4 regions of the Labrys sedimenti genome follow, and region 1 is predicted to be linked to each of the others. Evidence: riboswitches for the same ligand, from Rfam matches in the RefSeq annotation. Region 1 holds a riboswitch; each other region holds the start of a gene.
The links. Region 1 has a riboswitch for cobalamin ahead of bluB (5,6-dimethylbenzimidazole synthase). Riboswitches for the same ligand answer to the same signal wherever they lie in the genome.
Positions count from the first base shown of each region.

Region 2: linked by a shared signal. The riboswitch ahead of U1R88_RS10170 (ABC transporter substrate-binding protein) and the one ahead of bluB (5,6-dimethylbenzimidazole synthase) in region 1 are both predicted to bind cobalamin.
Region 3: linked by a shared signal. The riboswitch ahead of U1R88_RS06890 (DUF1636 domain-containing protein) and the one ahead of bluB (5,6-dimethylbenzimidazole synthase) in region 1 are both predicted to bind cobalamin.
Region 4: linked by a shared signal. The riboswitch ahead of U1R88_RS00745 (TonB-dependent receptor plug domain-containing protein) and the one ahead of bluB (5,6-dimethylbenzimidazole synthase) in region 1 are both predicted to bind cobalamin.

Region 1 is NZ_JAXOUF010000002.1:344,218-350,204, forward strand. It holds gene U1R88_RS08060 (ABC transporter substrate-binding protein) at 1-33, opposite strand, end outside; gene U1R88_RS08065 (cupin domain-containing protein) at 336-956, opposite strand; cobalamin riboswitch at 1,094-1,274, shown strand; gene bluB (5,6-dimethylbenzimidazole synthase) at 1,318-2,055, shown strand; gene U1R88_RS08075 (TerB family tellurite resistance protein) at 2,124-2,759, shown strand; gene U1R88_RS08080 (hypothetical protein) at 2,752-4,011, opposite strand; gene U1R88_RS08085 (DUF975 family protein) at 4,146-5,006, opposite strand; gene U1R88_RS08090 (tetratricopeptide repeat protein) at 5,390-5,987, shown strand, end outside.
Region 2 is NZ_JAXOUF010000002.1:804,039-810,025, reverse strand. It holds gene U1R88_RS10185 (class I SAM-dependent methyltransferase) at 130-909, opposite strand; gene U1R88_RS10180 (ABC transporter ATP-binding protein) at 944-1,747, opposite strand; gene U1R88_RS10175 (FecCD family ABC transporter permease) at 1,744-2,766, opposite strand; gene U1R88_RS10170 (ABC transporter substrate-binding protein) at 2,768-3,811, opposite strand; cobalamin riboswitch at 3,999-4,229, opposite strand; gene U1R88_RS10165 (CobW family GTP-binding protein) at 4,302-5,291, opposite strand; gene recQ (DNA helicase RecQ) at 5,604-5,987, shown strand, end outside.
Region 3 is NZ_JAXOUF010000002.1:102,411-108,397, forward strand. It holds gene cobU (bifunctional adenosylcobinamide kinase/adenosylcobinamide-phosphate guanylyltransferase) at 1-424, opposite strand, end outside; gene U1R88_RS06875 (xanthine dehydrogenase family protein molybdopterin-binding subunit) at 502-2,691, opposite strand; gene U1R88_RS06880 ((2Fe-2S)-binding protein) at 2,696-3,151, opposite strand; gene U1R88_RS06885 (hypothetical protein) at 3,347-3,712, opposite strand; cobalamin riboswitch at 3,808-4,024, shown strand; gene U1R88_RS06890 (DUF1636 domain-containing protein) at 4,133-4,516, shown strand; gene cobW (cobalamin biosynthesis protein CobW) at 4,513-5,562, shown strand; partial or broken gene U1R88_RS06900 (hypothetical protein) at 5,750-5,987, shown strand, end outside.
Region 4 is NZ_JAXOUF010000001.1:157,343-163,329, forward strand. It holds gene metE (5-methyltetrahydropteroyltriglutamate--homocysteine S-methyltransferase) at 1-2,312, opposite strand, end outside; cobalamin riboswitch at 2,576-2,772, opposite strand; cobalamin riboswitch at 2,863-3,055, shown strand; gene U1R88_RS00745 (TonB-dependent receptor plug domain-containing protein) at 3,169-5,091, shown strand; gene U1R88_RS00750 (fumarate hydratase) at 5,240-5,987, shown strand, end outside.

The DNA.
Region 1 (5,987 bases):
CGCGCAACCGGCGAGATGTTTTGAAAGCCGCATTTCAGTTCCCTTCATGGATGGCCCGTGTCGGGCTCATTCTCAGTTCTGACATCCGCATCATTCAAGAGACTTGAATTCATGTCAAGTTACTTGAATGGCGGTTTCAGGGATTCTTGAAACGCCGACGGCGGAGAGCTTTGAAGAGGCTAGAGAAGAAACGCTTCTGTCATCCCCGGCGGGGCCAGAGGCCCCGGGAAGGGGAACCAGAGCCAGGGGCTCCGTTTTGCCCCTGGATTCCCTTCCCGCCGCCTGCGGCGGCGCCGGGAATGACAGAAGCGTCTTATTTGCTCCTCGAGGTTTCCTCAGAAAGTGGCAGGCGTGTTGACCCAGAAGATGCTGGCGCGCTCCGTTCCGGTGTTGCGATACCAGTGCGGCAGTTCCGACTTGAACACGAAGGTGTCGCCGACGGAGAGCTTGAAGGTGCGCTCGCCGACCATCAGCTCCACGGTTCCGGCCAGCACATAGCCGACCTCCTCGCCCTGATGCTGGATCGGCCCGGCGCTCTCGCCGCCGGCTTCGATGTGGTGAATGTTGCACTGAAGGAGATGGCCGGAGGAATAGGGGATCACCCGTTCCAGCGAAATGCCTTCGCCGCGCCGGAGTGGGTCCAGCGAGATCAGCGGGCGCGTGCCGGCGCGAAAGACGATGCCCTCCTCGCTGTCCGTCTCCTCGAACATCCAGCCGATATTGGTGCCCAGCACTTCGACCAGGCGGTGCAGCATGGGCAGGGAAGGGGAGGCCTTGCCATTCTCGATCTTGGACAGGAGGCTTTCCGAGCAGTCCGCGGCCGTCGCCAGGGCCTTCAGCGTCAGCCCCCTTGTCTGCCGCGCCAGGCGAAGGCGCGTGCCGAGGCGCACCGGATTGGCCTGTTCCAGGGGATCGGGCTGATCGCCGGCGCGTCGTTTGAGGTCGATCTTGTTCATTGCGCGATTGCCAGGATGCTTGATTGCCCGAGAGCCTAGCCGACGATTCTAGGCCACAAGCCCGCACCCTGTCCACTTCGCCGCCGGCCGACTGGCATCGACGTCCCGGATGGCTGGGCAGCCGCCACCTCCCATGCTACATCCGCAAGACCTTCGGTGCCCGCTTGCGGGAGAATCGGGAACGCGGTTCGAAGCCGCGACGTGCCCAACGCTGTAAGGGGGACTATCCGGGCAGGTTTCAGGCCACTCGCTCTGCGGGGAAGGCGTCCGGATGGGTGGATCCCAAGTCAGAAGACCGGCCGGAGGCGATAGATCGGCGTGCGCGGACGGCGCGGCGATTGCCATCGTAAGGGGAACAGCGATGGAGCCTTCCAAGCAGGCGCTTGCGCCTTCGGGTCCGTTTTCGCCGGCCGAACGCGAAGCCGTCTATCGCGCCATCTTCACCAGGCGGGATGTCCGCAGCCAGTTCAGTTCGCAACCCGTGCCGGACGACGTCCTCGCCCGCATCTTGCTCGCCGGGCATCACGCCCCCTCGGTCGGCTTCATGCAGCCCTGGAGCTTCCTGGTGCTGCGCTGCCCCGAGACCCGCCACAAGGTGCAGGCCCTTTTCGAAGAGGCCAATGCCGAGGCGGTGGCGATGTTCTCGCCTGAGAGGCAGGCGCAATATCGTTCGCTGAAGCTGGAAGGCATCGTCGATGCCCCGGTCAATCTGTGCATTACCTGCGATCCCGACCGGGCCGGACCCGTGGTGCTCGGCCGCACCCATGACATGGCCATGGACCGCTACTCCACCGTCTGCGCGGTGCAGAACATCTGGCTTGCGGCACGGGCCGAGGGCGTCGGGGTCGGCTGGGTCAGTATCGTCGATCCCATGCGCCTGCGCGAGGCGCTGGGCATTCCCGAACGCGTGGTGCCGGTCGCCTATCTATGTCTTGGCTATGTGCACGAAGCCTATGCCCGGCCGGAGCTGGAGGTGAAGGGCTGGCGCCAGCGTTTGCCACCGGAGGCCGTACTGAGCTTCGATAGCTGGGACGGGCGGCAGCCCGACCATCCCTTGCTCGCCGCCATGCGGGCCGCTATGGGAGATGCAGCTTCATAGAGCAAAGCGCAAAATGCTTTGGAGTGGCCGGCGCAGATAAGCGCCGTCCCGATCGGATGACACGGGCGATGGATTTCCTGCGTAAGAATGCGATCTGGATCATCGCGCTGCTGATCGCCAGCCTGGTTCTGCTGGAGGGGCCGAGGGCGATCCTGATCGGGGCTTTCGCGGCCGTTGTAGTCGGCCTGTTCTGGCTTTTGCGTGGCAAGGCCCGCAAGCCGGCGGCTGCCCGCCGGCTCGAGGCCGGGCCGAAGGTGGTTCCCCTCCCGCTCGACCGCGGCGCCGATACCGTCCGCCCGCAGGCGCTCGAGCGCGTTTCTCTCAAGACCATCGACGATCCCAGGCTTGCCGCCGTCGTCCTGATGATCCAGCTCGTGCGCACCAATGGTCTGCTGACCCAGGCCGAACGGAACACGATCCTCGCGCTGATGGCGGACCCTCTCGGTATCGACGACCGCGAGCGTGTCTATGAGCAAGCCCTGCTGCTGACGGACCGGGGCCGGGTGTTCACGCCGGTCGCCGAGGAATTGGTGCCGCTTTTCCGCGCCCGCCTGTCCCTGTCCGAGCGCCAGCAACTCGTCGACATGCTGGGCAAGGTCGCCAATGCCTATGGCGAGGCCAGCGATTTGCAGCGCGAGGCGATCGTCCGGCTGAAGCGGCACCTTCTGGCGCCGGATGCCGCGGCCGGGCGCTCGCTCAATTGAAGTAGAAGGCGTAGCTCGCGACGTCGCCGCCGAAGATGCGGGTGGCCTGTCCCCAGGCCTCGGCGTCCATCACCTTGCCATCGTCGAGGTAGGGCAGGGCGCCCGGGCCGGTGATCCACAGCACCAGGTCGAAATTGCCGGGCTGCTCGAAGACCCTGGCGAGATTGACGCCCTTGGTGAAACGCCAATGCGGCATCAGCAACTTGCCGTCCAGCACCTGCTCGACCTGGCCGAGCAGCGCAAGCCATGAGTCGATACGCTCCTGCGTTACTTCGAGGGAGGGCAGGACGCCACTCTTCTGCCGCGGGCCGGGCAGCCATTCGTGATCGTCGTCGGTCTCCTTGCCGATCAGCGCCCAGGTCTCACGGTTGAGCCGGATTACCGTCTTGAAATGGCCGCGGACTTCCAGCCACATCGCCTTGTCGGCCACCGGCCAGTCGATGGTATGCACCAGGCTGATCAGGTCGGCGATGGCGTCGGTGTCGCGCTTGCTGGTGCCGAACAGCGTCATGCCCAATCCGTCGCCGTCTTCAGCGCCATTGGCCTTGGCAAGGCCGCTGACGGGGCGCGGAAACAGGCTGCCGAAGCCAGCGTCCCAGCTGCGCGACATGTCGTGCGACAAGAGGGTCTTGGTCAGGGCCATCAGGAAGTTGCAATAGCCGCGCAACCATTTGGCGTCCGCCGTGTCGAAGGCGACGATGAAGGGCTTGGGCTTGCCGGCATCGTCGAGGTCGGAGATCGCGGCGCCGATATGGTCGCGCTCGTCGATGATGCCGTCGCCGTTCCAGTCGAAGCGGGTGACGGAGAGATCGACCGTGAGCTTGGCCTCGATGTCGCCGACCTCTGCCAGGGTTTGGTCCGCCTTTTCGAGGTCGGCCACGAAGGTGGTGAGGATGCCGCGAAAATCCTGATAGGTGATGGGCTGCGGATCGGGATTGGTGCTGAAGACGGTACCTGACAGGCCGAGCAGGCGCATTGCCGGGATTTCGGTTGCAAAGCCATATTTGTAGAGGGCTTGCGACAGATGTTCGAGCGCCCGTGCCGTGCGTACCATGCCGAGGCCGAGTCTGGCGTCGGCATTGCCGCTGGCCTTGGTGGCGAGGGCCAGCATCTGCTCGTCCGCCTCGCTGATGCGGCCCTTGCCGAGATAGCTCTGGAACAGGGCCGAGGCCGCATTGTCGGCCCTGGCCGGCGCGAGAGAGACCGCCACCGTCAGCGCGGCGGCCATGGCCCATGTCAGCAGATAGCGCATCGTCATTCCCGTCGGGGCACGGCATACACCGGGAATCGGAGGGAGCCTGCCTGAAAGATCGTTGGATAGGGCATAGGCCGCGAACGCCGCAACGACTTTGCGGCGCCGAGGAAAGAGCTCCCTCAGTACAGGTCTCAGTCGAACACACCAGCCACGCTGCCGGTCAGGTCGACGCCATCCTTGAGCACCCGCAGGCGATAGGCGGCAATGGAATAGACCCCGATCAGCCACGCATACATCAGCGGCAGGACGAGCAGCATCATGATCAGGGCTGCGATGCCGCCACCGGGCCCGAATATCCGTGCCAGAACATTCACGACCAGGAGATAGGCGAACCAGATCACCCAGGTCAGCAGCATCATGCCGAACAGAGGCCAGCGAAACCCCGCGCTCAGATAGCGGCTGCGGCCGAGTGCGCGGATCGGCCCGACATCCTCGTTGATGCAGATGACGAAGGAAAGCAGATAGGGAAAGACCAGATAGAGGGCGAAAATACCGGCGATCAGCATGGCGACGATGACGAAGCCGGGTGGGGCGCCAATGCCGAAGAAGACCAGGCCGAGCAAGGCGGCAACCAAATAGAGCGCGATATAGGCAAGCAAATAGATCAGCAGCAGGCCAAGGGCTGGCAAGAACCTCTTGGCACCGGCGATGCAGGCCGCCAGCACGGGTTTGGCCGGATCGACGTGGCGATCATGGATCAGACGGATCAGTGCACAATAGAAAGCGAGCGACAGGAAACATGCGGCGAGGAGCAAGAGGTAGAATATGCCGATGCTTCTTGCGATGGCCGACTCGACAGCGAGCTGATCGCCATACAAGGCGGACCAGAAGAACGAGCCAAGCAAGCCGAAGAATATGGCGAAGACCGCCAGCTGCAGCAGGAGAGACCAGCCGTAGTTGCGCAGGCTGACGCCGAAGGCATCGGAGATGATCTGCCCGATGCCCAGGGGGCTGCTTCCTGGATGTTCGGATGATGGCGAGGCGACTGACATGAGAGCTCCCCCTTGCTCATGATCAACACAATCGGATCTTCGATCCGGCCGGCACGATTGAAAGGTCAAGGCTCCAACAGAAATGGCTATCTGTTTCGGCAAGTAGAGTGCAATGACGCACGCTATCCTAGCGGCTTCGATTCAGAAACGGAGTCCCGTGCGTCACACCTGATACTGCGGGGAAAACCGATCCACGTCGTCATGGCAAGACGCGCTCGAACGTTAGCGCCTGTCCGCTCCAATGCCTTGCTTGGCTATGCCTTTGCGTTTCTCAGGGAATCCGCCAGATCGCAAAAGGTCCTGATGCGGGCTTGGATTGACCTTTGTAGCCCGATCCGCCACAAGGTCCGGCAATCTCTCCTGCCCCATCCGGACAACGCAGCATGGCCGCCGAAGCAAAGTTGAAGAAAGCCGTCGAGCATCATCGCGCAGGCCGGCTCGATGCCGCCGAGGCCGCTTATCGCGAGATCCTGGCCGGTCGCGCCGGGGACTTCAACGCCCTGAACCTGCTCGGCACGCTCCTGCTGCAGCGGGGCGCCAATGACGAGGCCGAGAAGGTGCTTCGCCGGGCGGTCGAGGTCAATCCCGGCAGCGCCGACGCTCAGATGCGGCTGGGGCTCGCCAATCGTGGCCTCGGCAATGAGTCGCGTGCGGAATATTGCTTCCGCTCCTCCCTGAAGCTCGACCCCAAGGCGGCCGATACCCATTATAATTATGGCAATCTGCTGGCTTCGCTCGAGCGCGGTGACGAGGCGCTGCAGGCCTATCTGGCCTGCCTGAAGCTCGAGCCGAGCCATGTCGAGGCCCATATCGGCCTAGGCGACCTCCTCCTGCACAACCAACGGGCCGAGCCGGCCGCTGCCCATTATCAGCAGGCCGTGGCCTTGAGGCCCTCCTCGCCGGAGGCCCTTGTCGGCCTTGGCCGTTCGGCCCGCGCTCTCGGTAAAACCGAGGAGGCCCGCAAGATTTTCGAAAGACTGG
Region 2 (5,987 bases), 460 kb from region 1:
CCGGAGCGGCCAAAGCGGCACGGTGCGGCAGACATTGGCTACCTCGAACACGCCTCTCATGACCCTGCAGGCCGCCTCCAAAGATATGGTTCCGTTGGCGGGAGATGCAAGGCTGCTCCGGTTCGCGGATCACTTGCGGCAGCAGATGATGAAGCGCCGATAGAGATAGGTGCGCAGCCGGTTGCGCAGATCCGCCCGGCGCCTCTGGGCCGCGGCGATCGGCCGATGCGAGGAGACCACCACATCCCTGAAGCCGGCCTGTTCCAGGAGCGGCAGCAGATCGGTACTCCGCAGCCCCCTGCCAAAAGGCAGCCGCTCCATGATGCGGGCATGGCGCTCGCCCATTGCACCATCATAGAAGGGATCGGCGCCGCCAAGGCGATCGATCAAGGCGATGAGCCCGGACGCCAACCGGCCGGTCCTGGTTGGTCTTGCCCAATCCCCGTCGAAGAACAGCAATCTGCCGCCCGGTTTCAGCACGCGATGCCAATCGGCAAAGGCCTTCTGCGGCTCGGTCAATGTCCAGACCAGATGCCGGCAGACGATGGCGTCATAGGCGTTTTCCGGCTCCATGGTGTTTTCTGCATCGCCCAGACGAAAGCGCAGGCGCTGGCGACCGGCATGCTTGCGTCGCGCAACCGCCAACATCGCCTCGGAGAAGTCCAGCGCGGTCACGTCATGGCCGAGCGCCAGCAGCAGCTTGGTGATCTCGCCCGTCCCGCAGGCGAGATCGAGCACCCGGAGCGGTTCGGTCCCGAGATGATCTCGGATCGCCCCCGCCCAGGCTTCGAATTCGGGGCCCTCGGGAATGTGGTGCCCGAAGGCGCGGTCGAAGGTTTCCGAACGCTTTGACCAATAATCGCGAATCTCTTCCTTGAGATCATAGTTCGCAGGGCTGGCGCTCGTCATCTGATGGCTCTCTCCATCTGTTGTCGGCTGCGTGTCATGACACCGCCGCGATCCAGCCCGGTCGCGGTACCGGAAGATCCGGATGCCGATAGCGGATGAAGCATCCTCCCGCACCGTCGCGGATGACCTCGGCGGCGACACCGAAGACCGACTGGATGCGCACTGCCGTCAGCACCTCCGCCGGCGGACCGATCGCCTCGATCCGTCCTGCCTGCATCAGCGCGACCCTGTCGCAGAACATCGCCGCATGGTTGAGGTCGTGCAGGGCCGCCACGACGGTGAGATTCTGGCGATGCACCAGATGCAGCAGGCCGATCTGGTGGCCGATGTCGAGATGATTGGTGGGCTCGTCGAGAAGCAGGATCTCGGGCTGCTGCGCCAGGGCGCGGGCGATGTGCAGGCGCTGGCGTTCCCCACCGGAGAGCGTGTGCCACAGGCGACCGGCAAGGCCGGTCATGGCAACCTCCTCGAGCGCGAGATCGACGATGGCGTCATCCCGGCTCGACAAGGGCGTGAAAGCTCCCAGATGCGGCGTTCGCCCAAGCTCCACAGCCTGGCGGGCGGTAATGCGCTCGGCCGTCTCCGCCTGTTGCTCGACCAGGGCGATGCGGCGCGCGACTTCGCGTCGAGCAAGACCGTGGAGCGGGCGGCCCGACAGCAACACCTCGCCGCCCTGTGGCCGGCGAATACCGGCCAGCAGAGACATCAGGCTGGTCTTGCCCGAACCGTTCGGGCCGATAATGCCCAGCAATTCGCCGGGCTGGACCTCCAGCGACACCCCGTGCAGGATCGAGGCCCCGCCTGCCGACCAGGACAGGTTGCGCGCCGACAGGCTCATGCCGTCGCCTTTCTCTGGCTGAGGATGAGGGCAAAGGCCGGCGCTCCGACCAGGGCCGTGATGACGCCGATCGGCAGGACCTGGCCGGGAATGATGATGCGGGACAGAATGTCGGCGACGATCATGAAGACGGCACCGATCAGGGCGCAGGCCGGCAGCAGGCGCCCATGGCGCACGCCGACCACCATTCGCGCCGCATGGGGAATCACCAGGCCGACGAAGCCGATCGATCCGACGATGCTGACCATTACTGCCGTCATCATCGCCGCGATGCCGACGAGTACGACATAGGCACGCCGGACGGAGATGCCGAGGGATGCTGCCGACTCCGTGCCGAAGGTGAAGGCATCGAGCGCGCGCGCATGCCAGAGGCAGACCAGCAGCCCCATGGCCGTGACCGGCAGGGCAAGCCAGACATCCGGCCAGCGCACCCCCGAAAGATTGCCGAGCAGCCAGAACATGATGCCCCGCGCCTGTTCGGCATTGGCCGCCTTGGTGACGATGAAGGAGGTCAGGGCGTTGAAGAGCTGGGACCCGGCGACGCCGGCCAGGATCACCGCGCCGGTGCCGCGGCCCGAGCGCATTGCCAGCAGGGCGACGAAACCGAAGGCCACCAACGCGCCCAGAAAAGCACCGAGCGGCATGCTTAGAAATCCTGCACCGATGCCGAGAATGGCGACCCCGACCGCGCCCGTCGAGGCGCCGGCCGAGATGCCGAGCACATAGGGATCGGCCAGGACATTGCGCAGCAGGGACTGCAGCACGACGCCCGACAGCGCCAGGGCCGCGCCGCAGCAGGCCGCGACGACCGCGCGGCTCAGCCTGTAGTTCCACACGATGCCTTCATCAATGCGATCGAGGGCGTAGCCGGCGCCCCACAGACGGTTGGCCGCCGTCTTGGCCACCACGTCCATCGGAATGGCCGTCTCGCCGATGGCGGCGCCCAGCCAGAGCGCCAGGACGAGCACGGCCAGGGCCAGCAGCCCGATCGCCAGCAATCGTGTGACGGGGCGATTCATCTCAGCGCTTCAGGCCAAAACGCTGGACGGCATCGGCGAGCATCTCGATGCCGTCGACGACGCGTACGCTCGGCTGCATGGCCTGGACGTCCATTTCCACGACATGGCCCTGCTTGACCGCCGGCATCAGGCTCACCACCGGATCGGTCTTGAGGAAATTGAGCTTGACGGCGATGTCGTCGGCCGGATAGCGGCGACGATCCATCCGGCCGGCGACGATGATGGTGGGGTCGGCCTTGGCGATGGTCTCCCAGCCGACGCTCGGCCACTCCTCCTCGCTCTCCACGACGTTCCGGACACCGAGCACGGACATGATATAGCCCGGCACGCTGTTCTTGCCGGCCATGTACGGATCGACATCGACCTTGGCGCTCGAGAACCAGAAGGCAGCGGAGACCTTGCCGTCGCCGGCAGCGATCTTGCGGCGGGCGGCTTCCTCGCGTGCCTTGAGGTCCGCGACGACCTTCGCCCCGCGCTCCTGCACGTCGAAGATCTCGGCGAGTTCCCTGATCTCCTGATAGACCAGATCCATGGTGAAGAGGGTACCGCGCGTGCCGTCGCCACCGCCGGAATTGTCCTTGCCGACGCAATCGGCGGGCGAAACATAGGTCTGGATACCCAGTTCCTCGAACTGCTCTGGCTTGCCGACGATGCCGCTGGGCCCGACATGCCATTGGAACTGGGCCGTCACGAGCTCCGGCTTCTTGCCGATCACGCTTTCGAAGCTCGGATCATTGTCGGCCAGGCGCGGAATCTTGGCATTGGCCTCCTCGTATCCGGGCAGTACGGGGCCGAACCAGACCGCCGTCCCGGCCACCTTGTCGGCAAGACCGAGCAGATAGAGGACCTCCGTGCTGCTCTGCCCCACGGAAACGACGCGGCGCGGCGCATGATCGAAGGTGACGGTGCGGCCGCAATTGGCGAGCTTGAGGGGATATTTCGTTGCCTGCGCCGCCGCCGGATCGATACCCGGCGTCAGGCTGAAGCCGGCGGCAAGCGCGACGGCAAAGCCGAACCAGCGGGCCTTATTCCTTGAAAAGGTCATGATGTTCTCTCGTTCGCGATGGAAATGACCGTCTTCGGCGCGGCCGAAGACGGGTAAACGGCCTCAGGCCAGGGCGTGGCAGAGGGTTCGACGACGCGAAGCGGAGGGAACAGGCGGGCGACAGCCCGGACGTGCGGGAAGATAGGTCACAATGTCTCCTGTTCCGGGCATCCCCGCCCGTGACATGGGATTGATCGAGATGACGGCAGGTTTCCTGGCTCGCGGACGTCGACCTTGCATCTGCCTTCCCATGGGAGACCCACAGTGGCATGGCGCCTTTCGCGCCAGGAGGATGCTCGGCAATCCGCCTACAGTTGCGGGGGCAGCCACGGCATGGGCTTTTAAGGAAGCCGAACCGTGTTCCCTATTACTCCCGACGGACTTGCATCCGACGGGAACCGTCAACGCCACAGTTACCGGGGTGTCGCCAGCGCGGTCAAGCGAATATGCAAAGCATGCATCGGCCGATGCCGGGCGCTGCCTTCCTGCTTCAGCCCGCGTCTGTCGCCGCCTGTACGCGGCAGGCCAGGAACCCCTGTTCAATCACGTCCCTGGGCAGATTGCGGCCGATGAAGACCAGGCGGCTCCGGCGCTCCTCCTCGGGCTTCCAGGGGCGCTGATGGTCGCCTTCGAGCAGCATGTGCACGCTCTGGACAACGAAGCGCTGGGGATCGCCGTCAAAGGCGACAATCCCCTTCATGCGCAGCATGTCGGTGCCGAATTGCTGCACGATCATGTCGAGCCAGGGCATGAACCTGCCGGGGTCGAGCGGCTCGCGGGACACCAGGGCGAAGCTGCCGACATGATCGTCATGCTCGTGCTCGTGGAAGCCCTCGAGGAAATCGGGCTCGGCTTCGAGGATGCGGTCGAGGTCAAAGGCGCCGCGGCCGAGCACCTTGTCGAGCGCGATGTCGCAACGGCGGGTCTGGTGGAGGGTGGCTGTGGGATTGATGCGACGGATCCGCTTCACCACCCGGTCGAGTTCCTCCGCCGTGACCAGATCAATCTTGTTGAGCAGGATCGTATCGGCGAAGGCGAGCTGCTCCTGGGCCTCATGCGCGGTCTCGATTTCGCCGAGCAAATGCCGGGCGTCGACCACGGTGACGATCGAATCGAGCCGGACCCTGGCGCGCACGTCATCGTCGACGAAGAAGGTCTGGGCGACCGGCGCGGGATCGGCCAGCCCGGTCGTCTCGATCAGGATGGCATCGAAGCGGTCGCGCCGGCGCATCAGGCCCTCGATGATGCGGATCAGATCGCCGCGCACCGTGCAGCAGATGCAGCCATTGTTCATCTCGAAGATTTCCTCGTCGGTATCGACGACGAGATCGTTGTCGATGCCGACTTCACCGAACTCATTGACGATGACGGCATATTTCCTGCCATGGCTCTCGGTCAGGATCCGGTTGAGAAGCGTGGTCTTGCCTGCCCCGAGATAGCCGGTGAGGACAGTGACGGGGGTCTGCGGCAGGGGCTGCATGATGTCGGAATTCCTTGATCCATTGCGAAAACGGGCATGTCGATGCCGTAGGCGCTCGATTGAGCCTCCACTTGAATGAAACGTTATAACATAACTTTATGGATCGCAAGCAGGTCCTCCAATGCCATCGCAGGAGCAGCCGGCATCCTGGCGGAGAAGTGGAAGCGGCCCTGGCAAGCGGGATTATTCCACTGGAATTGCCTGCCGGCGGAGGAATTCAACGCGAGAGATTTTCGAATCACGACCTGTGTCGGGTAAGCCTCCTCCATCTCCCCGGAATGGAATCAGGCACCGAAGGCGCATCCTGCAGGCATGACCCTCTCATCTCCCCGAGATCCTCTCGCCGTTCTCAATAGCGTATTCGGCTACGCCGCCTTTCGCGGCCAGCAGGAGGCGGTGGTGCGCCATGTCACCGGGGGTGGCGATGCGGTGGTGCTGTTCCCGACCGGAGCGGGCAAGTCGCTGTGCTACCAGATCCCGGCCCTATGCCGGCGCGGCGTCGGCATCGTCGTCTCGCCCCTGATCGCCCTGATGCGCGACCAGGTCGAGGCGCTCAAGCAGGCTGGCGTGAGCGCGGCGGCGCTCAATTCCTCCCTGTCGCGCGAGGAGGCCTACAAGGTCCGCCGCTCCCTGATGGACGGCAAGCTCGACCTGCTTTATGTCGCCCCCGAACGCGTGGCAACGCAAGGCTTCCAG
Region 3 (5,987 bases), 240 kb from region 1:
GCTCGTCGCGGAAGGCCCGGCCGAGGGCATTATCAGGCACGATCGACAGGCCCACCTCGTTGCTGACCATCACCACCGGACCGGCTACAGCCCCAAGCGCTTCCTGCATCTGGAGGAAGGCGGATTTGAGGTCATGGCCGCCCAGCATGAGATTGGTGAGCCAGAGTGTCAGGCAGTCGACCAGCACGGGACCCTGCGTCGCCACAAGCGCTTCCGGCAGGGCCAGGGGCGCGTCGACCGTGTGCCAATTGGCGTCGCGCCGGGCCTGGTGTTCGCCGATGCGCTCGCGCATCTCGTCGTCGAAGGCTTGTGCGGTGGCGATATAGGTCCAGGGCGCGGGATGGGCCGAGATCAGGCTCTCCGCATGCCGGCTCTTGCCGGAACGCGCGCCGCCGAGGACGAGGGTGAGTCGGGGAGAGGACATGCCGCCTTCCTGCCGGGTTCGGGGCAGGAAGGCAAGGGAGCGATTTCACCCTCTCATGGAGGGGTAAGGGCAAGACTTCACACCGGCCCCCATTTCAGGTCGGTGTTCTTGACCGGCAGGCTGCGGATGCGCTTGCCGGTGGCGGCGAAGATCGCGTTGCAGACGGCCGGGGCGATCGGCGGCGTGCCGGGCTCGCCGATGCCGCCCCATTTCTTGCCGCCGCTGAGCACGAGATGGGTCTCGATCGGGGGCGTGTCGGCGAGACGGGCGACCTGGTAATCGTCGAAATTGCCCTGCACCACCGCGCCCTTCTCGATAGTGATCTCGCCGAACAGGGCGGCCGACAGGCCATACACCACCGCGCTCTCGATCTGCATCTCCACGGTGAGCGGATTGACGACATGGCCGCAATCGACGGCCGCCACCACGCGCTGGACCTTCACCTCGCCCTGCGGGCTGACGGCGAGCTCCACCACCTCGCCGACGATGGTGCCGAAGGATTCGTGGATGGCGATGCCGCGCCCCCGGCCCTTGGGCAGCGGCTTGCCCCAGTCGCTCTTCTCAGCCAGCGTGTCGAGCACGGCGAGAAAATCCGGCTTGCCCTCGAGCAGCTTGCGCCTGAAGCGATAGGGGTCCTGGCCACTGGCCTGGGCCATTTCGTCGATGAAGCTCTCCAGGGCAAAGGCATTCTGCGACGAGCCGACCGACCGCCAGAACATCACCGGCACATGGGTGTTCTTGAGGATGCAGTCGATCTGGGCCGCACCGGTGCGGTAGGGCATGTTGGCGAGGCCCTCGACGGCGGAGGGCTCGACGCCGTTCTCCACCTTGCCCCAGCCGAGCGAGCGCTGGATGGACCCGACGGCGGTGCGGACATGGATCGCCGCCGGCAGGCCGTCCTCGCCGAGGGAGGCCTGGAAGCGGATGGCGGCCTGGGGGCGATAGCGGTCGTGGTGCATGTCCTCCTCGCGCGTCCACACCAGCTTGACCGGCTTGCCCACCGCCTTCGATACCGTCACGGCCTGAACGAGCTCGTCATTGACGGCGCGCCGGCCGAAGCCGCCACCGAGGAAGCAATTGTGGATCTCCACCTCGGAGGGAGCGACGCCCGCCGCCTTGGCGGCGAGCTGGAGCGCCATATCGGGGTTCTGCGTGCCCATCCAGACTTCGACCTTGCCGTCATGGACATGGGCGGTGCAGTTGAGCGGTTCCATCGGCGCATGGGCCAGATGCGGCGCCTGGTAGAGGGCGTCGACACGCTTGCCGCGAGCGAGGGAGGCCTCGACATCGCCCTCCTTGCGCGCCGTGACGGCAGGGCCGTCGAGGGCGGCGACATAGTCGGCGTCGAAACCCTTGCTGTCTGTCTCGGCGGCGGGGCCCTCCTCCCATATCACCGGCAGGGCAAGCGCCGCTTCCTTGGCACGCCAGAACCGGTCGGCCACCACGGCGAGGCCGCCCTCGATCGGCACCAAGGCCAGGATGCCGCGGCGGCCCTTGATGGCGGTTTCGTCATGGGATTTCACGCGGCCGCCGAAGACGGGACATGTCACCACAGCGGCATAGACCATATCAGGCAGGCGGATATCGATGCCGTATTTGGCGGCTCCCGTCAGCTTGGGCGGCGTATCCAGGCGCGCCAGCGGCTTACCGATCAGCGTGAACTGCTCGGGTGTCTTGATTGCGGGTTCCTTGGCCAGCGTGACCTTGGCGGCCTCGCCGGCCAGTTCGCCGAAACGCAGGCTGCGATTGCTGGCCTGGTGCAGCACCTTGCCGGCATCGACGCTGCAGCTTTCGGCCGGTACCTGCCAGCGCGCAGCCGCCGCCTGCACCAGCCTTTCGCGGGCATTGGCGCCGGCGGCCTGTAGGAATTCGCGCGAGCGGCGTACGGCGCCGGAACCGCCGGTGCCCATGCGCTTGTACACGGTGTTCTCGCGCAAATTGCGGCTGGCCGAGGCGTATTCGGGCTTCACCTTGGCCCAGTCGCAACCGAGTTCCTCGGCGACGATCATCGGCAGGGCGGTGAAGATGCCCTCGCCCATTTCCGATTGCGCCACGCGGATGATCACGGTGTCGTCGGGCTCGATCAGGATCCAGGCATTGATCTCGCCTTCAGTGGCCGTGCCGGCCCAGGGCTGGTCGGCAATATCAAGAGCGTGGGCGGCATCGGGGATGAAGCCGCCGATCATGAGGCCGCCGGCGGCCGAGAGGCCGATGGCCAGGAAACTGCGCCGGCTCAGCGCAGTCGAGGTACGGTCGATCGCGTTCATGGCCTCACCCCTTCATCAGTTCGGCGGCGCGATGGATGGCGGCGCGGATGCGCGGATAGGTGCCGCAGCGGCAGATATTGGTGATGCCGTTGTCGATATCCGCATCGGTGGGCGCGGGCGTATCCTTCAGGAAGGCGACGGCGGCCATGATCTGGCCCGACTGGCAATAGCCGCATTGCGGAACGTCCTCGGCCAGCCAGGCCTGCTGGACCGGATGCTTGCCGTCTGCCGACAAGCCCTCGATCGTGGTGATGGTGGCACCGTCGACGTCACCGATCTGGGTCTGGCAGGAGCGGATGGCGGCGCCGTTCACATGGACGGTGCAGGCGCCGCATTGGGCGATGCCGCAGCCGAACTTGGTACCGGTGAGGCCGAGTTCATCGCGCAGGACCCAGAGCAGAGGGGTCTCGGGCTCGATGTCGAGCTGGTGGGTGGTCGAATTGACGGTGATGGCAACCATGGGCAGGCCTTCCAGCGGCTGATGCCGGGCAGAAGGTCCGGGCCCATCGGCGTCGGCCTTCTGGTGGGCGATTGCGGGAAGGCCAAATTGTGGCGGCAATCATGGCGCTGGGGTGACGGGTAACGCAGACGTGAGAGTTTGTGCAGTCTGGAAACCGTCGAGAAACGCGGCTGCCAGTTGCGAAGGGGCCTTGGCCTATTGCTTGAACCAGATCCGGCTGTAGCCGAGTGCATCGCCGGCGATGGCGACGAGAACGCCCACCGAGACGAGGATGAGGCCGGTCAGGAAGATGCGGACGATACGGCGATAGACCAGCCCCTGCAGCGAAGTGGGCGAAAGCATGCCGGCCAGCGCCCAGACCTGGAAGATGATGCCGCCCCCGATAAGAAAGACGGCTGCCAGGTCCTCCGGGATCCAGGTTCCCGGCTGCGAGGCCCAGTTGTTGAGGAAGCCGAGCGAGAAGGCAAGCACGACGCCGATGGCCGTCACCGAACCGCCGCGGAAGATGACGTCGATCTTCTCCGGCTCGGTCGGCGGTGCCGGTGGCTTCTCTTCGGGCATGGCAGCCTCGCTGATGTGGCGATATCGTCGGCCTTTATGCCGGATTTTGCGCGTGGTTTGGAAGCGGGAACATTGACAAGCACGCCCGCGCACCCCTTATGTCAGCTGCGATCGGTCTCTCGTTAAGAGAGAAGAGGGAATGCGGTGCGGATGAAGGGGGCCCGGTTGAGGGCTGTCCTGGATGCCAAAGCCGCGGCTGCCCCCGCAACTGTAAGCGGCAAGCGTCCCGCCTTGAGGCCACTGGGCAACCGGGAAGGCGGCGGGGGGCGATGAGCCGCGAGCCAGGAGACCTGCCGGTCGTACTGTTGTCACCGGTCCGGGCGGGGCGCCTCGGAGGCCGGTTCCGTCTTCCCGGACGATCGCCGGCCATGCCGTCGGTCCCGCGCCCTCCATCCGCTCCGGCGGCGATGAACAGGGCCGATGCCAGAAACAACTCTCCCAGTCCGGCTGCTCGTCTGCGTGACCTGCAGGCGCGAGGGCGATGCCCCCGAGGCGCCGCGCCAGGGCGCCCGGCTGCGCGACGCTCTCGCCGGCATGCTGCCCGAAAGCGTCGAGCTGCAGCCGGTCGAGTGCCTGGGCAATTGCAAGCGTTCCTGCACGGTGGCTTTGTCGGCGCCCGGTACCTGGACCTATGTCTTCGGCGATCTCACTGCCGAGAGCGGCCCCGACATCCTCACCGGGATCGATCTCCTTGCCCATTCCAGCGATGGCCTGATGCCCTGGCGCGGCCGTCCCGACGTCTTCAAGCGCAGCATGATCGCGCGCATCCCACCCCTGCCAACCCTCAAGGACGCCGCCGAATGAACGCCCCTGTAAGATCAGAGACCGCGAAAGTTCCCTGCACCATCGTCACCGGCTTTCTCGGGGCCGGCAAGACCACGCTGATCCGCAACCTGCTGGCCACCGCCAACGGCCGCAGGCTGGCGTTGATCGTCAACGAATTCGGCGATGTCGGCGTCGACGGCGACATCCTGAAGTCCTGCGGCATCGAGAGCTGCCCGGAAGACGCCATCGTCGAGCTCGCCAATGGCTGCATCTGCTGCACCGTGGCCGACGATTTCGTGCCGGCGCTGGAGACGCTGCTGGCACGCCCGAACGCGCCCGAGCACATCGTGATCGAGACCTCCGGCCTCGCTCTGCCCAAGCCGCTGGTCAAGGCCTTCAACTGGCCGGCGATCCGTTCGCGCGTCACCGTCGACGGCGTCATCGCCGTTGTCGACGGCGCGGCGGTCGCGGCCGGCCGCTTCGCCGATGACCCGGAAGAGCTCAAGCGCCAGGCCGAGGGCGACGCTTCCCTCGATCACGACAATCCGCTTGAGGAGGTCTATGAGGACCAGCTCCTCTGCGCCGACCTCGTCGTGCTCAACAAGGCCGATCTCCTCTCCGCCGGCGAGGCCGACAGCGTGGAGAAGGACATCGAGAAGACCGTGCCGCGCGCCGTCAAGGTGGTGCGCACCTCCGAGGGCCGCATCGACGCGGCCGTGCTGCTCGGGCTCGGGGCCGCGGCCGAGAACGACCTGGAGGCCCGGCCCTCCCATCACGACCACGAGGCCGAGCACGACCACGACGATTTCGACACCTTCGTGGTCGACCTGCCGGCCATCCTCGATGCCGATGCCCTGGTGCGCAAGCTGAAGGCGGCGGCCGAGGAGCATGATATCTTGCGCATCAAGGGCTTCGTCGCCGTCGACGGCAAGCCGATGCGCCTGCTGGTCCAGGGCGTCGGCGCCCGCTTCTCGCAGCATTTCGACCGCGCCTGGGCGCCGGAGGAAACCCGTTCGAGCCGCCTCGTCATCATCGGCGAGAAGGGCATCGACCAGGCCGGCATCCGCAAGACGCTGGAGGGGTGATAGCATCGGGCAGTGATGAAGCAGAACTGTCATCCCCGGCGAGTTCGACAGCCCTGGATTCCCTTCCCCTCGCTGCCACTCACAAGCAAAGCTTGTGAGGATACGGCCGGGAATGACAATTCCGTATCGCTTACGTCACTTGGGCCATGCTGAACTTGGGCCATGCTGATACCGCAAGGATAGTCTGATGCATCTGCTGCCGGCCGATACGCGTTCGCTCGATGCCAGCGAGGCCGCCGTCGATCTCGACCAGGCTCCCGGCGCGATCGTGTTCGCCTCGCTGACCGACAGCGACCTCGCCCTGGCAGCTGCGTCCGGCTTCGACGATCTGCGCCTGGCGCCGCTGCAGAAGCTGCGCCATCCGATGTCCGTCGACCTCTACATCGACAAGACGGCCCGCCACGCCAGGACGATCGTGGTGCGCC
Region 4 (5,987 bases), on a different contig from region 1:
ACAACCATGTTGGCGAGAGCCGGCCGGACTTCCGCCCAGCTGCGGGTCTTCAGGCCGCAATCGGGGTTGACCCAGAGCTGGTCGCCGGCGATCCGTTCCTGCGCCTTGGTGAGGAGGTCGCGCATTTCAGCCACGCCGGGGCAGCGGGGAGAGTGGATGTCGTAGACGCCGGGGCCGATCTCGTTGGGGTAGCGATAGGCCCGGAACGCATCGAGCAGCTCCATTCTGGACCGGGCAGTCTCGATCGAGATCACATCCGCATCCAGGCCACCGACGGCATGGATGATGTCGTTGAACTCCGAGTAGCACATATGGGTGTGGATCTGGGTGGCATCGTCGACACCCGAGGAGGCAAGACGAAAACACGCGACCGCCCAGGCAAGATAGGCCTCCTTTTCGGCGTGCCTGAGGGGCAGCCCCTCGCGAATTGCCGGCTCGTCGATCTGGATGATGCGAATGCCGGCCTGTTCGAGATCCCCGACCTCGTCGCGCAAGGCGAGGGCGATCTGCCGGCAGACCTGCTCGCGTTCGATGTCGTCCCGCACGAAGGACCATTGCAGCATGGTGACCGGCCCGGTGAGCATGCCCTTGACGGGGCGCCTGGTGAGGGACTGGGCAAAGCGCGCCCAATCCACCGTCATGGGCCGGGGACGCGAGACGTCGCCATAGATGATCGGCGGGCGCACGCAGCGCGAGCCGTAGCTCTGCACCCAGCCGTGCCGGGTGAAGGCGTAGCCGGCCAGTTGCTCGCCGAAATACTGCACCATGTCGTTGCGCTCGAACTCGCCATGCACCAGCACGTCGAGGCCGATCTCTTCCTGCCAGGCGATGGCCTGCGCCGTCTCCTGGCGCAGGAAGCCGTGATAATCGGCATCGCCGATAAGACCCTTTGCATGGTCCGCGCGGGCTGTGCGCACGGCACTCGTCTGCGGGAACGAACCGATCGTTGTGGTGGGAAATGACGGCAGGCCAAGCCATTCCTGGGCGCGACGGCGTAGCGGGTAGGGATGCTGGCGTTCGTGCATGGCCGGTCTGATCGCGGCCATGCGATCGGCGACGGCCGGATTGTGTATACGATCGGATACACGGCGGGAGCCTGCGGCCGCGTCCGAGCTGCCAAGCGCTTCGCCGACGGCTTTGCGACCATCGACCAGCGCAGTCGCCAGAGTTTTGAGTTCGCCGATCTTCTGCACCGCAAAGGCGAGCCACTTGCCCAGCTCGGGGTCGAGTTCCGTTTCCAGCGCAAGGTCATAGGGCACGTGCAGCAGGGAGCAGCTGGGAGCCAGCACCACGCGATGCGCGCCGAGAGCCGCGACATCGGGCTCGATCCTGTCGAGAAGGGTGGTCAGGTCGCTGCGCCAGACATTGCGGCCGTCGATCACGCCTAGCGACAACACCTTGTCGGCGGGTGCTTCCTCGACCGCTCGCCCGAGCTGTTCCGGTGCCCTTGCCAGGTCGAGATGCAGGCCGGCTGCCGGAAGGGCGAGCGCCAGATTGAGATTGTCGCCCAGGCCGCCGAAATAGCTCGCCACCATGATCTTGAGATCGGAGACTGTACCGGCCAGGACATCGTAGGTCTGGCGCAGCGCCGTGCGTGTCCGCTCGTCGAGATCGAGCACCAGGCAGGGCTCGTCGAACTGCACCCAGTCGGCACCGGCCGCGGCCAGCCTGCGCAGGATCTCGGCATAGACGGGCAGAAGCCCGGGCAGGAGGGCGAGCGGATCGAAGCCGGCATCCTTGCCCTTGCCGAGCAGCAGATAGGTCACCGGCCCGATGAGGACGGGATGGGTGTGGAAGCCGAGCGTCGCGGCCTCCGTGAATTCGTCGATGGGCTTGGTCGAGGCGAGCTCGAAGGCCTGGCCGCGGCGAAATTCGGGAACCATGTAATGGTAGTTGGTGTCGAACCATTTGGTCATTTCGAGCGCGGGAAGCCCGCCGCCGTGGCCGCCATGGCTGCAGCCCATATTACCTCGATCATCGTGGTCGCGACCATCATGGCCGTGGCTGCCGCGCGCCATGGCGAAGTAGGTGGCAAGCGAGACCGGGCCGCCTTCCCAGCCATAGTGGCGGGGAATGGCGCCGACCGTCGCACTCATGTCGAGGACCTGGTCGTAGAGCGAGAAATCGTTGGACGGGATATGGGTGACACCGAGCAGGCTCTGCCGGGCCCAGTTGCTGGCGCGCAGCTGGGCGGCCGTCGAGAGCAGGGCGGTTTCGTCCTGCTTTCCGGCCCAGAAAGCCTCCAGGGCCGTCTTGAGTTCGCGGCGCGGACCGATGCGCGGCGTGCCGAGTGTCGAGATTGGAATGGACATGCGTGTCTCCTGCCGGTGACCGATGGGTCCCGGTTTGCGGTGAATGGAAGAGGGGAGCGGAGCAGCGGCGCGCCGTCAGGGCACGCCGCAACGCATTCGTCGTCGGGCAGCCGGATTGGCCGCGCCTTCACGCATGACGGCAGTTTGAAGCTTGAACATCGGCAGACCCCATGAAGAACTGGGGGCAAAGGCCGTACGGGAGCGCCTGACCTGCCAGGAACTCTGGCTCTGGTCACGCAACCACCGGGACACCCCGCCCGAGGACGTTTACGTTCGTCGGGGCAGGTCTCCTGGCTCACGGGTCACCGGGCCTGCCCGCCTTCCCACCCGCGAAAAGCAGGCAGTGGCATGATGAGCAAGCTCTCGCCGTCTACAGTTGCGGGGGCAGCGCCGGCATCGCACCGGCTTCCCTCTTAGCTTCCATCACGAGGATGGAAGAACCTCGACCACGCGAGCAGACGCCAAGGCACGCTGAAAGTCAAGGCTGATATAAAGACATGTTTATATAGGCATTACATCTCTGGCGAGTTGACGGCGCGGGCCGATCCGACTACGGCGTCGATGTGACGGTTCCTTTCGAGGATCAAATGGGAACGCGACGAGGGCCGATGCCCGAAGCGCGGCTGCCCCCGCAACTGTGAGCGGTGAGTTCCTGCCAGAACGGCCACTGGATCGCGATCCGGGAAGGCGGCAGGAGACGGCGATCCGCCAGCCAGGAGACCTGCCGTCAGCCGTGGTCACGCGCGACGACATCGGGCGGGGTGTTCCGATGGAAGCCGAACCGTTTGCGCCTCCGGGCATGACGGTGCGGGCCTCCTCGCGGTGACGGCCACTGGACGTCGCGACGAGGTCTGACGTGATCAATCGTTTCCCTGCAGCCGTATTGCCCGGTCTCGGGCTTGTGCTTTTGGCTTCCCTTGCCGCCTTGCCGACCCTTCCAGCCCGGGCACAGCCGGCGGCGGGCGACGAGCCGATCGAACTCGACCCCGTCGTTGTCACCGGGGCGCCGACGCCGGCCAGCCAGCTCGGCAGCGCGGTCACGGTCATCACGGCCGAGGAGATCGAGAAGGGGCAGCGCCGCACGGTAAGCGATGTGCTGGCCACCGTGCCCGGCCTCAATCTCGTGCAGGCCGGCGGTCCGGGCAGCCAGACCGCGGTGTTCATGCGCGGCTCCAACGCCAATCACGTCAAGGTGCTGATCGACGGCATCGATGTCGGCGATCCCGGCAATCCCAACGGCGCCTTCGATTTCGGCAAGTTGCTGGCAGGCGATGTGGAGCGGATCGAGGTGCTGCGCGGCCCGCAAAGCGGCCTCTGTGGCGCCGATGCCATTGGCGGGGTGATCGCCATCACCTCCAGGAAGGGATCCGGCACGCCGAAACTGACGGCCATGCTGGAAGGCGGTTCCTTCGGAACCTTCAACCAGCGCATCAGCCTGAGCGGCTCGCACTCGATGTTCAACTATGCTTTCGGCATCGACCATCTCCGTGCCACCGACACGCCGGTGACGCCGACCGACCTGCTGCCGCCCGGCCAGAGGGCCATCGGCAACCTCTATGACAACAAGGTCTATTCGGCCCGGCTCGGCGCTGATTTTACCGACAATCTCAGCGCCAGCCTGATCGCGCGCTACTCCGATTCGAAGCTCCTGTTCACCGGCGATTCCTTCACCGGGCCGAATGCCCTGCACAGTTCGCAGACTGAAGGGCTTTTCCTCACGCGTGGCGAGGTCGTTTGGCACTCGCTCGATGATCGCTATCGGACCGTCCTGGGCATCGACTATCTCAGGGATCGTCGGCGCAGCGTACCTTCTCCGGAAAACATGACGCCGCCATCGACCAGCATCGGCGAGCGCCTGAAGTTCGACCTGCGCCAGGAGGTCGCAATTACCGATGACCACAAGCTCACTCTCGGGCTGGAGCGCGAGAATTATCGCCTGCAGGCCGAAGACCTGACCGCCTCCAGCGGCAATTCGGCGGCTTTCGCTCAGCTCCAGTCCAACTGGTTCGAGAATTTCTACCTGACCTCGAACCTGCGCTACGACCGCAACGACGATTTCGGTGGCCATCTGACCTGGCGCGTCGCGCCCGCCTATACGATCGCGGCGACCGGGACCTTGCTGCGTGCGAGCTATGGCACCGGCTTCAAGGCGCCGACCCTCAGCCAACTCTATCGCGATTATCCGCCCTTCTTCTATGCCAACCGCAATCTGAAGCCCGAAGAAAGCAGCGGTTACGACGTCGGCTTCGAGCAGCCCCTGTTCGCAGACCGCCTGCGCATCGGTTCTACCTTCTATTACAACCGCATCCGCAATCTGATCGACTACAACGACACCTTCACCACCAATGTGAATGTCGGCCGGGCCACGACCTATGGCAATGAATCCTTCGTCTCGGTCCGGGTGAACCAGCAGATGTCCTTGAGAGGGGACTATACCTTCACCATCGCCCGCAACGACGTCACCGAAACAAGCTTGTTGCGCCGGCCCAGGCACAAGGCAAGCCTTGAGGTTGACTGGTCGCCGACGGAGGCGCTCAACCTGTCGGCCATGGTGCTCTATGTCGGCTCCTGGATCGACGGCAATCGCAGCTTCTCGATCCCGCGCCTAAAGGCTTCCGGCTATGCGACGGTGAATCTGGCTGCGGACTACAAGGTCAACGAGCGCGCGAGCGTGTTCGCCCGCGTCGACAACCTGCTCGACCGCCGCTACGAAACCCCGGTCGGTTTCCAGCAGCTGGGGATTGGCGTCTATGGCGGCGTCCGCCTGAGCGCTTTCTGACAGGTGATGCCCATGCACTCGGAGTTCGCCTTCAGCATGGAACGATTCCAATTGATCATAGGCAGCGGCGAGAAAAGCGACTACATCAGGGCCAAACTGGCGGCGCCCTGGCCCCGCCTCGGCTCGTCCTGATCCGGAGACCCTCTCCATGCCCGATTCCGCCTCCAATGCCCGCTATCCCCATGTTCCCCTGTTTCCCCTGGGAGCGGACGAAACGCCCTATCGCAAGCTGACCAGCGAAGGCGTGCGGGTCGAGAAGCTCGGCGGCAGCGAGATCCTGCAGGTGGATGGCGAGGCATTGCGGCTTCTGGCCGAGCAGGCCTTCATGGACATCAACCATCTCTTGCGCCCCGGCCATCTCCAGCAATTGCGCAACATCCTCGAGGATCCCGAGGCGACGGACAATGACCGCTTCGTCGCCTATGACCTGCTCAAGAACGCCAATATCGCCGCCGGCGGCGTGCTGCCCATGTGCCAGGATACCGGCACCGCCATCGTGATGGCCAAGAAGGGCCGCAAGGTCTGGACGGAGGGCGAGGACGAAGGCGCCATCGCCCAGGGCATCCGCGATGCCTATGAGAAGAAGAACCTGCGCTATTCGCAGCTGGCGCCGCTGTCGATGTTCGAGGAGAAGAACACCAAGACCAACCTGCCGGCGCAGATCGACATTTCGGCGGAAGGGGAGGAGGCCTACAAGTTCCTCTTCGTCGCCAAGGGCGGCGGTTCGGCCAACAAGACCTTCCTCTACCAGGCCACGCCTTCCATCCTGTCCAAGGATCGCCTGATCGCCTTCCTGAAGGAGAAGATCCTCACGCTCGGCACGGCAGCCTGCCCGCCCTATCACCTGGCGGTGGTGATCGGTGGCACCTCCGCCGAACTCACGCTGAAGGCGGTGA